Regions from separate parts of the Planococcus alpniumensis genome, predicted to be linked through region 3. Evidence: a T-box and tRNA genes for the amino acid it is inferred to sense, from the RefSeq annotation. Region 3 holds a T-box; the other regions hold tRNA genes.
The links. The T-box of region 3 lies ahead of pheS (phenylalanine--tRNA ligase subunit alpha). A T-box ahead of a tRNA ligase gene usually reads a tRNA of that ligase, here a tRNA-Phe.
Positions count from the first base shown of each region.

Region 1: it has a tRNA-Phe gene. The T-box ahead of pheS (phenylalanine--tRNA ligase subunit alpha) is inferred to sense a tRNA for this amino acid. The anticodon was not compared.
Region 2: it has a tRNA-Phe gene. The T-box ahead of pheS (phenylalanine--tRNA ligase subunit alpha) is inferred to sense a tRNA for this amino acid. The anticodon was not compared.

Region 1 covers NZ_JAAMTH010000001.1:1,099,242-1,102,485, forward strand. The annotation lists rRNA gene G3255_RS05515 (23S ribosomal RNA) at 1-735, shown strand, start outside; rRNA gene rrf (5S ribosomal RNA) at 866-981, shown strand; tRNA gene G3255_RS05525 (tRNA-Asn) at 992-1,066, shown strand; tRNA gene G3255_RS05530 (tRNA-Ser) at 1,072-1,161, shown strand; tRNA gene G3255_RS05535 (tRNA-Glu) at 1,183-1,257, shown strand; tRNA gene G3255_RS05540 (tRNA-Val) at 1,264-1,339, shown strand; tRNA gene G3255_RS05545 (tRNA-Met) at 1,381-1,457, shown strand; tRNA gene G3255_RS05550 (tRNA-Asp) at 1,461-1,536, shown strand; tRNA gene G3255_RS05555 (tRNA-Phe) at 1,554-1,629, shown strand; tRNA gene G3255_RS05560 (tRNA-Thr) at 1,643-1,718, shown strand; tRNA gene G3255_RS05565 (tRNA-Tyr) at 1,722-1,805, shown strand; tRNA gene G3255_RS05570 (tRNA-Trp) at 1,812-1,885, shown strand; tRNA gene G3255_RS05575 (tRNA-His) at 1,907-1,982, shown strand; tRNA gene G3255_RS05580 (tRNA-His) at 2,025-2,100, shown strand; tRNA gene G3255_RS05585 (tRNA-Gln) at 2,108-2,179, shown strand; tRNA gene G3255_RS05590 (tRNA-Gly) at 2,185-2,259, shown strand; tRNA gene G3255_RS05595 (tRNA-Cys) at 2,267-2,340, shown strand; tRNA gene G3255_RS05600 (tRNA-Leu) at 2,350-2,433, shown strand; tRNA gene G3255_RS05605 (tRNA-Leu) at 2,646-2,729, shown strand; gene G3255_RS05610 (IS256 family transposase) at 2,987-3,244, shown strand, end outside.
Region 2 covers NZ_JAAMTH010000001.1:1,287,308-1,290,551, forward strand. The annotation lists rRNA gene G3255_RS06510 (23S ribosomal RNA) at 1-13, shown strand, start outside; rRNA gene rrf (5S ribosomal RNA) at 151-266, shown strand; tRNA gene G3255_RS06520 (tRNA-Val) at 275-350, shown strand; tRNA gene G3255_RS06525 (tRNA-Thr) at 363-438, shown strand; tRNA gene G3255_RS06530 (tRNA-Lys) at 448-523, shown strand; tRNA gene G3255_RS06535 (tRNA-Leu) at 545-629, shown strand; tRNA gene G3255_RS06540 (tRNA-Gly) at 631-705, shown strand; tRNA gene G3255_RS06545 (tRNA-Leu) at 729-817, shown strand; tRNA gene G3255_RS06550 (tRNA-Arg) at 842-918, shown strand; tRNA gene G3255_RS06555 (tRNA-Pro) at 943-1,019, shown strand; tRNA gene G3255_RS06560 (tRNA-Ala) at 1,026-1,101, shown strand; tRNA gene G3255_RS06565 (tRNA-Met) at 1,123-1,196, shown strand; tRNA gene G3255_RS06570 (tRNA-Ile) at 1,205-1,281, shown strand; tRNA gene G3255_RS06575 (tRNA-Ser) at 1,297-1,389, shown strand; tRNA gene G3255_RS06580 (tRNA-Met) at 1,432-1,508, shown strand; tRNA gene G3255_RS06585 (tRNA-Asp) at 1,512-1,587, shown strand; tRNA gene G3255_RS06590 (tRNA-Phe) at 1,603-1,678, shown strand; tRNA gene G3255_RS06595 (tRNA-Gly) at 1,683-1,756, shown strand; tRNA gene G3255_RS06600 (tRNA-Ile) at 1,762-1,838, shown strand; tRNA gene G3255_RS06605 (tRNA-Asn) at 1,843-1,917, shown strand; tRNA gene G3255_RS06610 (tRNA-Ser) at 1,922-2,013, shown strand; tRNA gene G3255_RS06615 (tRNA-Glu) at 2,020-2,091, shown strand; gene G3255_RS06620 (DMT family transporter) at 2,104-3,084, opposite strand; gene G3255_RS06625 (1,4-dihydroxy-2-naphthoate polyprenyltransferase) at 3,223-3,244, opposite strand, start outside.
Region 3 covers NZ_JAAMTH010000001.1:1,413,739-1,416,982, forward strand. The annotation lists gene G3255_RS07215 (small multi-drug export protein) at 1-203, shown strand, start outside; gene G3255_RS07220 (TrmH family RNA methyltransferase) at 255-1,028, shown strand; T-box leader at 1,065-1,291, shown strand; gene pheS (phenylalanine--tRNA ligase subunit alpha) at 1,330-2,367, shown strand; gene pheT (phenylalanine--tRNA ligase subunit beta) at 2,380-3,244, shown strand, end outside.

The sequences.
Region 1 (3,244 bases), 310 kb from region 3:
GGTGGGATACTACCCTGGTTGTATTGAACTTCTAACCCACAAGCCTTAGCGGCTTGGGAGACAGTGTCAGGCGGGCAGTTTGACTGGGGCGGTCGCCTCCTAAAGAGTAACGGAGGCGCTCAAAGGTTCCCTCAGAATGGTTGGAAATCATTCGCAGAGTGTAAAGGCACAAGGGAGCTTGACTGCGAGACGGACAGGTCGAGCAGGGTCGAAAGACGGACTTAGTGATCCGGTGGTTCCGCATGGAAGGGCCATCGCTCAACGGATAAAAGCTACCCCGGGGATAACAGGCTTATCTCCCCCAAGAGTCCACATCGACGGGGAGGTTTGGCACCTCGATGTCGGCTCATCGCATCCTGGGGCTGTAGTCGGTCCCAAGGGTTGGGCTGTTCGCCCATTAAAGCGGTACGCGAGCTGGGTTCAGAACGTCGTGAGACAGTTCGGTCCCTATCCGTCGCGGGCGCAGGAAATTTGAGAGGAGCTGTCCTTAGTACGAGAGGACCGGGATGGACACACCGCTGGTGTACCAGTTGTTCTGCCAAGAGCATCGCTGGGTAGCTATGTGTGGCCGGGATAAGTGCTGAAAGCATCTAAGCACGAAGCCCCCCTCAAGATGAGATTTCCCATTGCGCAAGCAAGTAAGATCCCTCAAAGACGATGAGGTAGATAGGTTCGGGGTGGAAGCGTGGCGACACGTGCAGCTGACGAATACTAATCGATCGAGGACTTAACCAATAAACTGAAACGTGAGTTTCCACAATGTCGATTTATCCAGTTTTGAAAGAATAAGATATTATTTTTAAAAAAATACTTGAAAAAATCGGTATTATTGATATAATAAATCTTGTCTTTCAAATTAGTACAGTCTAGTGATGATGGCAAAGAGGTCACACCCGTTCCCATCCCGAACACGGAAGTTAAGCTCTTTTGCGCCGATGGTAGTTGGGGGTTTCCCCCTGTGAGAGTAGGACGTCGCTAGTCTGGTTATTATTCCGAAGTAGCTCAGTGGTAGAGCACCGCACTGTTAATGCGATGGTCGTAGGTTCGAGTCCTACCTTCGGAGCCAATTATGGAGAGCTGTCCGAGTGGCCGAAGGAGCATGATTGGAAATCATGTAGGCGGGCAACCGTCTCAAGGGTTCGAATCCCTTGCTCTCCGCCAGTATCTTAAGCTCAAAATAAAGGCCCCTTGGTCAAGCGGTTAAGACACCGCCCTTTCACGGCGGTAACACGGGTTCGAATCCCGTAGGGGTCACCATTCAATGGAGGATTAGCTCAGCTGGGAGAGCATCTGCCTTACAAGCAGAGGGTCGGCGGTTCGATCCCGTCATCCTCCACCATTTCTTTCATGCATATAAATAGAAGGAAACTTTAATATTATCGCGGGGTGGAGCAGTTCGGTAGCTCGTTGGGCTCATAACCCAAAGGTCGCAGGTTCAAATCCTGCCCCCGCAACCAAATGGTCCCGTGGTGTAGCGGTTAACATGCCTGCCTGTCACGCAGGAGATCGCCGGTTCGATCCCGGTCGGGACCGCCATTTTTATTAATTAATATGGGTCAGTAGCTCAGTCGGTAGAGCATTAGATTGAAGCTCTAAGTGTCGGCGGTTCGATTCCGTCCTGACCCACCATATTTTTCTCCATGCCGGAGTAGCTCAACTGGTAGAGCAACTGACTTGTAATCAGTAGGTTGAGGGTTCAAGTCCTTTCTCCGGCACCATTAGGTGGGGTAGCGAAGTGGCTAAACGCGGCGGACTGTAAATCCGCTCCTTCGGGTTCGGCAGTTCGAATCTGCCCCCCACCACCAGTTTTTAGGGGCATAGTTTAACGGTAGAACAGAGGTCTCCAAAACCTCCGATGTGGGTTCGATTCCTACTGCCCCTGCCATTTTTTAAAAATATTATGATGGCGGTCGTGGCGAAGTGGTTAACGCACCGGATTGTGATTCCGGCACTCGGGGGTTCAATTCCCCTCGTCCGCCCCATGTTTTTCTTGAGAATTTAATATCATACATAATAATAGCGTGGCGGTCGTGGCGAAGTGGTTAACGCACCGGATTGTGATTCCGGCACTCGGGGGTTCAATTCCCCTCGTCCGCCCCAGTATTATTGGGGTATAGCCAAGCGGTAAGGCAACGGGTTTTGATCCCGTCATGCCCTGGTTCGAATCCAGGTACCCCAGCTTTTGCGGAAGTAGTTCAGTGGTAGAACGCCACCTTGCCAAGGTGGAGGTCGCGGGTTCGACCCCCGTCTTCCGCTCCATTATTTAGGCGGCATAGCCAAGCGGTAAGGCATGGGTCTGCAACACCCTTACCACCGGTTCGAGTCCGGTTGCCGCCTCCAAACTATTTTGCCGGCGTGGCGGAATTGGCAGACGCGCGGGACTCAAAATCCCGTTCCTTCACGGGAGTGTCGGTTCGACCCCGACCGCCGGTATCAATTGATCATCACTCTGCCAAGTGATGAGAGCTTAAAACTCTGACTATCAAAGTCAGAGTTTTTTTCTTTATTTAGGTGAATGATTATAAGTTCTACATAGCAAAGATTTTTTAAAAAATATCTAATAACCCCTTGCAAAATAATCGGTTTACTAATATAATAATAAATGTTCCTGAAAGCAATGAATAATTGTATCTGGATTCAATTTTGCCGGCGTGGCGGAATTGGCAGACGCGCGGGACTCAAAATCCCGTTCCTTCACGGGAGTGTCGGTTCGACCCCGACCGCCGGTATCATTTTCATTGCTCTGCCAAGCAATGTATGGAAAAGCCCTAACTTCGGTTAGGGCTTTTTTCTTTATCTTGTCTTGGTTGCTAAGAGTAGGACTGTTATTAAATAAAGACTACAAGTGAATACAAATGAAATAGAAGGAATTACTTTATTGAAGAGAGCGTAAAATATCTTGTGTAAATGAATAAATAGAAAAAGGAAGACCTTTTCTTGTAGAATTAAGTCACCACAACCAATTCACAGAAAAGAGGCCTTCCCTATGACTCAGTTTACAACAGATATTATGCAAGCTCTAGTAAAAAAAGAAGACATCTCCGAAGTTTTTCGCAAACATTTGGAGACGGCGGTGAATACACTTCTTCAAACGGAACTAACAGCGTTCCTGGATTACGAAAAATACGACCGCATCGGGTTTAATTCCGGCAACTCACGCAATGGTGTCTACACGCGGACACTCCATACGGAGTATGGGGATTTAGAGCTTTCGATGCCACGGGACCGGAATGGCGAATTCAAC
Region 2 (3,244 bases), 130 kb from region 3:
AGGACTTAACCAATAACTGAAACGCAAGTTTCCCCCAATGTCGATTTATCCAGTTTTGAAAGAATAAGAATTTTTGCCTTCGGGCAAAAAAGACTTGTAAAACTCGTCAGAGTTGGTATAATAAATCTTGTCTTTCAAAAAACCTTATAGTCCAGTGATGATGGCAAAGAGGCCACACCCGTTCCCATCCCGAACACGGAAGTTAAGCTCTTTTGCGCCGATGGTAGTTGGGGGGTTCCCCCTGTGAGAGTAGGACGTCGCTGGGCATACATACGGAGGATTAGCTCAGCTGGGAGAGCATCTGCCTTACAAGCAGAGGGTCGGCGGTTCGATCCCGTCATCCTCCACCATTTTTTCTCCATGCCGGAGTAGCTCAACTGGTAGAGCAACTGACTTGTAATCAGTAGGTTGAGGGTTCAAGTCCTTTCTCCGGCACCACTCATGTTTGAGCCATTAGCTCAGTTGGTAGAGCATCTGACTTTTAATCAGAGGGTCGAAGGTTCGAATCCTTCATGGCTCACCATTTTAATTTCATAATTGCCACGCGGGTGTGGCGGAACTGGCAGACGCACTAGACTTAGGATCTAGCGCCTTCGGGCGTGGGGGTTCGACTCCCTTCACCCGCACCAAGCGGAAGTAGTTCAGTGGTAGAACGCCACCTTGCCAAGGTGGAGGTCGCGGGTTCGACCCCCGTCTTCCGCTCCAATTTTTTATCTGTCCAATGCCCCGCCGGGGTGGCGGAACTGGCAGACGCACAGGACTTAAAATCCTGCGGTAGGTGACTACCGTACCGGTTCGATTCCGGTCCTCGGCACCACTGTTTTATAAAATTTTATATTATGCGCCCGTAGCTCAATTGGATAGAGTACTTGACTACGAATCAAGCGGTTAGAGGTTCGAGTCCTCTCGGGCGCGCCATATTTTGTCATCATCCTATTTAGTCGGGAAGTAGCTCAGCTTGGTAGAGCACTTGGTTTGGGACCAAGGGGTCGCAGGTTCGAATCCTGTCTTCCCGACCACTTTATGGGGCCTTAGCTCAGCTGGGAGAGCGCCTGCCTTGCACGCAGGAGGTCAGCGGTTCGATCCCGCTAGGCTCCACCAACTATACTATTTAAAGATCCTGGCGGCGTAGCTCAGCTGGCTAGAGCGTACGGTTCATACCCGTAAGGTCGGGGGTTCGATCCCCTCTGCCGCCACTTTTTTAGGACCTTTAGCTCAGTTGGTTAGAGCAGACGGCTCATAACCGTCCGGTCGCAGGTTCGAGTCCTGCAAGGTCCACCATTTAATGTTTATCACGGAGGAATACCCAAGTTTGGCTGAAGGGATCGGTCTTGAAAACCGACAGGGGAGTCAAATCCCGCGGGGGTTCGAATCCCTCTTCCTCCTCCATTTTTTAAAAATGAGTGGACAATTTTTATTCAATACTATTATCGCGGGGTGGAGCAGTTCGGTAGCTCGTTGGGCTCATAACCCAAAGGTCGCAGGTTCAAATCCTGCCCCCGCAACCAAATGGTCCCGTGGTGTAGCGGTTAACATGCCTGCCTGTCACGCAGGAGATCGCCGGTTCGATCCCGGTCGGGACCGCCATTTTTATGAATATGTGGGTCAGTAGCTCAGTCGGTAGAGCATTAGATTGAAGCTCTAAGTGTCGGCGGTTCGATTCCGTCCTGACCCACCATATTGCGGGTGTAGTTTAGTGGTAAAACCTCAGCCTTCCAAGCTGATGATGAGGGTTCGATTCCCTTCACCCGCTCCAACAATGGGCCTATAGCTCAGCTGGTTAGAGCGCACGCCTGATAAGCGTGAGGTCGGTGGTTCGAGTCCACTTAGGCCCACCATTGTTCCGAAGTAGCTCAGTGGTAGAGCACCGCACTGTTAATGCGATGGTCGTAGGTTCGAGTCCTACCTTCGGAGCCATACTGGGGAAGTACTCAAGTGGCTGAAGAGGCGCCCCTGCTAAGGGTGTAGGTCGGTAACACCGGCGCGAGGGTTCAAATCCCTCCTTCTCCGCCAGTATTTGGCCCCTTGGTCAAGCGGTTAAGACACCGCCCTTTCACGGCGGTAACACGGGTTCGAATCCCGTAGGGGTCATATTAAAAAGCGTTATGCATTCATATGCATAACGCTTTTTTCATTTTCTGAATTTTGTTCATGACGGGAAGCAAAACTGTGTACTGCCATTCCTAGTATTACCATTGTTAAGCCAATTAATGCTACGGGAGATGGAAATGCAATGTTTAAAAGAAAAAGTTCACCTATCAATGTAAATATAACTTCCATAGACTGTGTGGCTTCAACTGCGGCAAGCTTTGACATGTTGTTTCTGACCATATCGGTAGCCATAAAGAATAGAACTGTCGCTACTACTCCCGAACTGATTGCAACTATCAAAGATTGATAAATTTGAGAATTAGAAGGTAATCCAGTTGTCGAGAAGCCATAAATAGAGAGAACCAACCAAAGGGGGAGACTAGCAATTGTCATTCCAAGCACGCGTTGATATGCGTCTAACCGACCTTCGCAAACCTCCATCATTTTCCGATTTCCAAGTGGGTAAGCGAAAGCTGCAATTAAAACAGGCACTAGCCCAAGCAACAACGTGGAAGTAGTAACATTAGTTAGATGATCAAGTTGAAGAAGAGTTATTCCAGCTAAGATAATAGTTGAAAATAATAACCCTTTTATTGGTATACATTGTCTGTGTATTACGGTGTGGCCGGATATATGAACTTTAATGAAAAAAAGAGGAGCGAGTAAAGTGCCAGCGATAATTGTGAATTGCCAAGTTCCGGCGATTAGCCATCCCGGAGAGTAAGCCGCTGCAAAACATAAAGGGGCATAAAAAAGACCGAATCCTACGAAACTCCATAACAACCATTTTACTTTATATTTCCTCATTTCCTGGAGGAGTGGGCGTAAATTACCCCTGAGAATTACAATTAATAAGAGGAATGGGATCATAAATAGATAGCGCAGGGACGCGCTCCATACCCAATGACCTCCTTGCGCTTCCATTAAAGCATTAACAACAAAAGTGACTGCAAAAAACATTGCTCCGGCTAGGCCCAATACAATTGGTTTCATGGAACCCTCCTTTTTTATATATTATATACAATATATCGCAATAAGGATGGTTTCACCACCGCTATTTATAGAGAAGCCTTCTTTTAACTATTTCTACAATAAAAAGCTGATGGGCTTATTGCCATCAGCTTTAAGGGGTTAAGATAAAAAGTAATCTACT
Region 3 (3,244 bases):
TGCGCATCTGGAATAAATACGGGCTGCCGGGGCTATCGCTTTTAGGGCCAATCCTGATCGGTACGCATATCGCGGCGTTCATTGGCATGACTTTGGGTGCGACGAAGCGCAATACGACCGTATGGATGATTATCAGCATCGGGATCTGGACGCTCGCGTTCGGGATTTTGACAGCACTTGGTTTTGATTTCTTTACTGCGTAAATCGGCCCTATGCTATACTGGAGCTATTCTGAAAAAAGTGGTGAACGTATTATGAAACGAATTGAATCATTGCAGAACTCACTCGTCAAACATTGGAAGAAACTGAGCACGACCCGTAAAGAGCGTGATAAATTCGGGGAATTTCTCATCGAAGGATTTCATTTGACGGAAGAGGCATTGAACAAGAAAGATGGCATCAAAGGCTTGATCGTCCGAGAAGGCACAGATATTCCGGATGCTTGGGACATTGAAGGACTGGAGCTTTATGTAGTGACGGCGCAGATCGCCAAGGAAATTGCGGAAACTGAGCATACGCAAGGGATATTCGCACATTGCACACAGTTGGAGTACGATGAATCTATTCAAGAGCAATGGCAGACCTTGCTCTTGATCGACGCCGTACAAGACCCTGGCAATGTCGGGACGATGATTCGCACCGCCGCAGCGGCCGGGATTGACGCTGTCGTTCTCGGCAAAGGTTCGGCGGATGCGTATAATCCGAAAACAGTCCGTTCGGCGCAAGGTGCGCATTTCCAAGTGCCGATCGTCAAAGGCGATTTATTCGACTGGGTTGAACGCTTAAAGAGCCGAGACATTCCGGTTTACGGAACGGCGCTTTACCAATCGGTGCCGATGTACGAAGCAGGGTCGAAAGAGCGGTTTGCGCTCATTGTCGGAAATGAAGGAAGCGGCGTCGAGCCCCAGCTTTTGGAGCAGACCGACCAGAATCTCATGGTGCCGCTTTACGGACCGGCAGAATCATTGAATGTAGCCGTAGCAACTGGAATTCTATTGTATAGCCTCGTTCCAAAAACTGGTGTTTGATTAACAGGCGAAAGTTCATTATAATAGAAGAGAAATAAACAAGCGTTGACCGGGAAAAGTACGTAGTCCCCTGCATCCAAGGAAGTCCGCCCTCGACTGAAAGCGCGGATATGCAGGAACTCCGGAAGTTCACCCCGCGAGCTGCCAGACGGGGACCGGCCGAGTGCCGTAAAGTCTGGCCGGTGATGAGCCGTTATTCAATTGAGTGATCGCCTACGCGCGATAACTAGGGTGGTACCGCGAATCAATGCCTCGTCCCTTTTTGGGGGCGGGGCTTTTTTATGTTCAAGGAGGAGAGAAAATGGAAGCAAGATTGCAGGAATTGAAAAATGAAGCATTGGAGAAAATCCAAGCGGCGCAAACGGTCAAGGAATTGACGGACGTGCGCGTAGCGTATTTAGGGAAAAAAGGGCCGATCACCGATGTCTTGAAAGGCATGGGTAAATTACCAGCGGAAGAGCGCCCGAAAATGGGCGCGCTCGCAAACGAAGTGCGTGCGGAAGTGACAGAGTCGCTCGAAGCGCGCATGGTCCTTTTGGAAGAGCAGGCGATCAACGAAAAGCTGCAAAGCGAAACGATCGATATCTCCTTGCCAGGGCGCCCTGCGAAGACAGGCAATCCCCATCCGTTGACGCGAGTTGTCGAGGAAATCGAAGACTTGTTCTTGTCGATGGGCTACGAGATCGCAGAAGGCCCGGAAGTCGAAAAAGATTATTATAATTTCGAAGCACTCAATTTGCCGAAAGGGCATCCAGCACGCGATATGCAGGATTCCTTCTATATAACAGAAGATATTTTACTGCGTACGCATACGTCACCGGTACAGGCGCGCACGATGGAAACAAAAGGCGGAGAGCCGATCAAGATCATTTGCCCGGGCAAAGTCTATCGACGCGACAATGACGATGCAACTCATTCGCATCAGTTCACGCAAATCGAAGGGCTCGTTGTTGGCGAGGATATCCGCATGAGCGATTTGAAAGGGACTTTGTCCGTCTTTGCCAAGAAGATGTTCGGCGAAGATCGCGAAATCCGCCTGCGTCCGAGCTTCTTCCCGTTCACGGAGCCTTCCGTTGAAATGGATATTTCCTGCTTTAAATGCGGCGGGGCTGGCTGCAATGTCTGCAAAAAGACCGGCTGGATCGAAATTCTGGGCGCTGGCATGGTGCATCCGAACGTTCTGGAAATGGCCGGCTATGATTCGAAGCGCCTCACAGGATTTGCATTCGGCATGGGGCCGGAGCGTATTGCGATGCTGAAATACGGCATCGAGGACATCCGCCATTTCTACACGAACGACGTGCGTTTCTTAACGCAATTTCAACGGACGGAACTTTAAGGAGGAACTTTCATGTTAGTATCGACAAAATGGTTGAAAGAATATATAAATACACAAGATTTGCCCCCAGCAGAACTCGGGGAAAAAATCACGCGCGCAGGAATCGAAGTTGACGCCGTAATCGACCGTTCGGAAGGACTGGCGAATTTGGTCGTCGGTTATGTAACGGATTGCGTGAAGCATCCGGAAGCCGATAAACTATCGATTTGCCAAGTAGATGTAGGTGGCGGGGAAATCGACCAGATCATTTGCGGCGCTCCGAATATCGCTAAAGGGCAGTCGGTTATCGTGGCGCGTCCGGGCGCGAAACTTCCAGGCGGCATGAAAATCAAAAAAGCGAAGCTGCGTGGAGAAATATCGAACGGCATGATCTGCTCGCTTCAGGAACTGGGCATTGAAACGAAACTTGTGCCAAAAAGCTATGCAGAAGGCATTTATGTCTTGCCTGAAAAAGCAGAGCCCGGCACAGATGTGTTGTCTTATCTGGACTTGGACGATACGGTCCTTGAACTTGGCCTCACGCCGAACCGTGCGGATGCGATGAGCATGCTCGGTGTCGCTTATGAAGTCGGCGCCATTTTGGGAGAAGAGGTTAGCTTGCCGGAAATCGAATATGCTGAAGCGGCAGACTCAGCGGAAAGCATGCTGTCGCTCGAAGTGGATGCACCAGAAGCGAACCCTCTTTATGTCGCGAAAGTCGTGCGCAACGTCAAAGTGAAGGAATCCCCGCTTTGGCTGCAACAGCGCTTGATGGCTGCCGGCGTGCGCCCGCATAATAATGTCGTAGACGTGACAAACTATATTTTGATGGAATACGGCCAGCCGCTTCATGCGTTTGACTATGATTCCCTTGGTTCTGGAAACATCACCGTTCGCC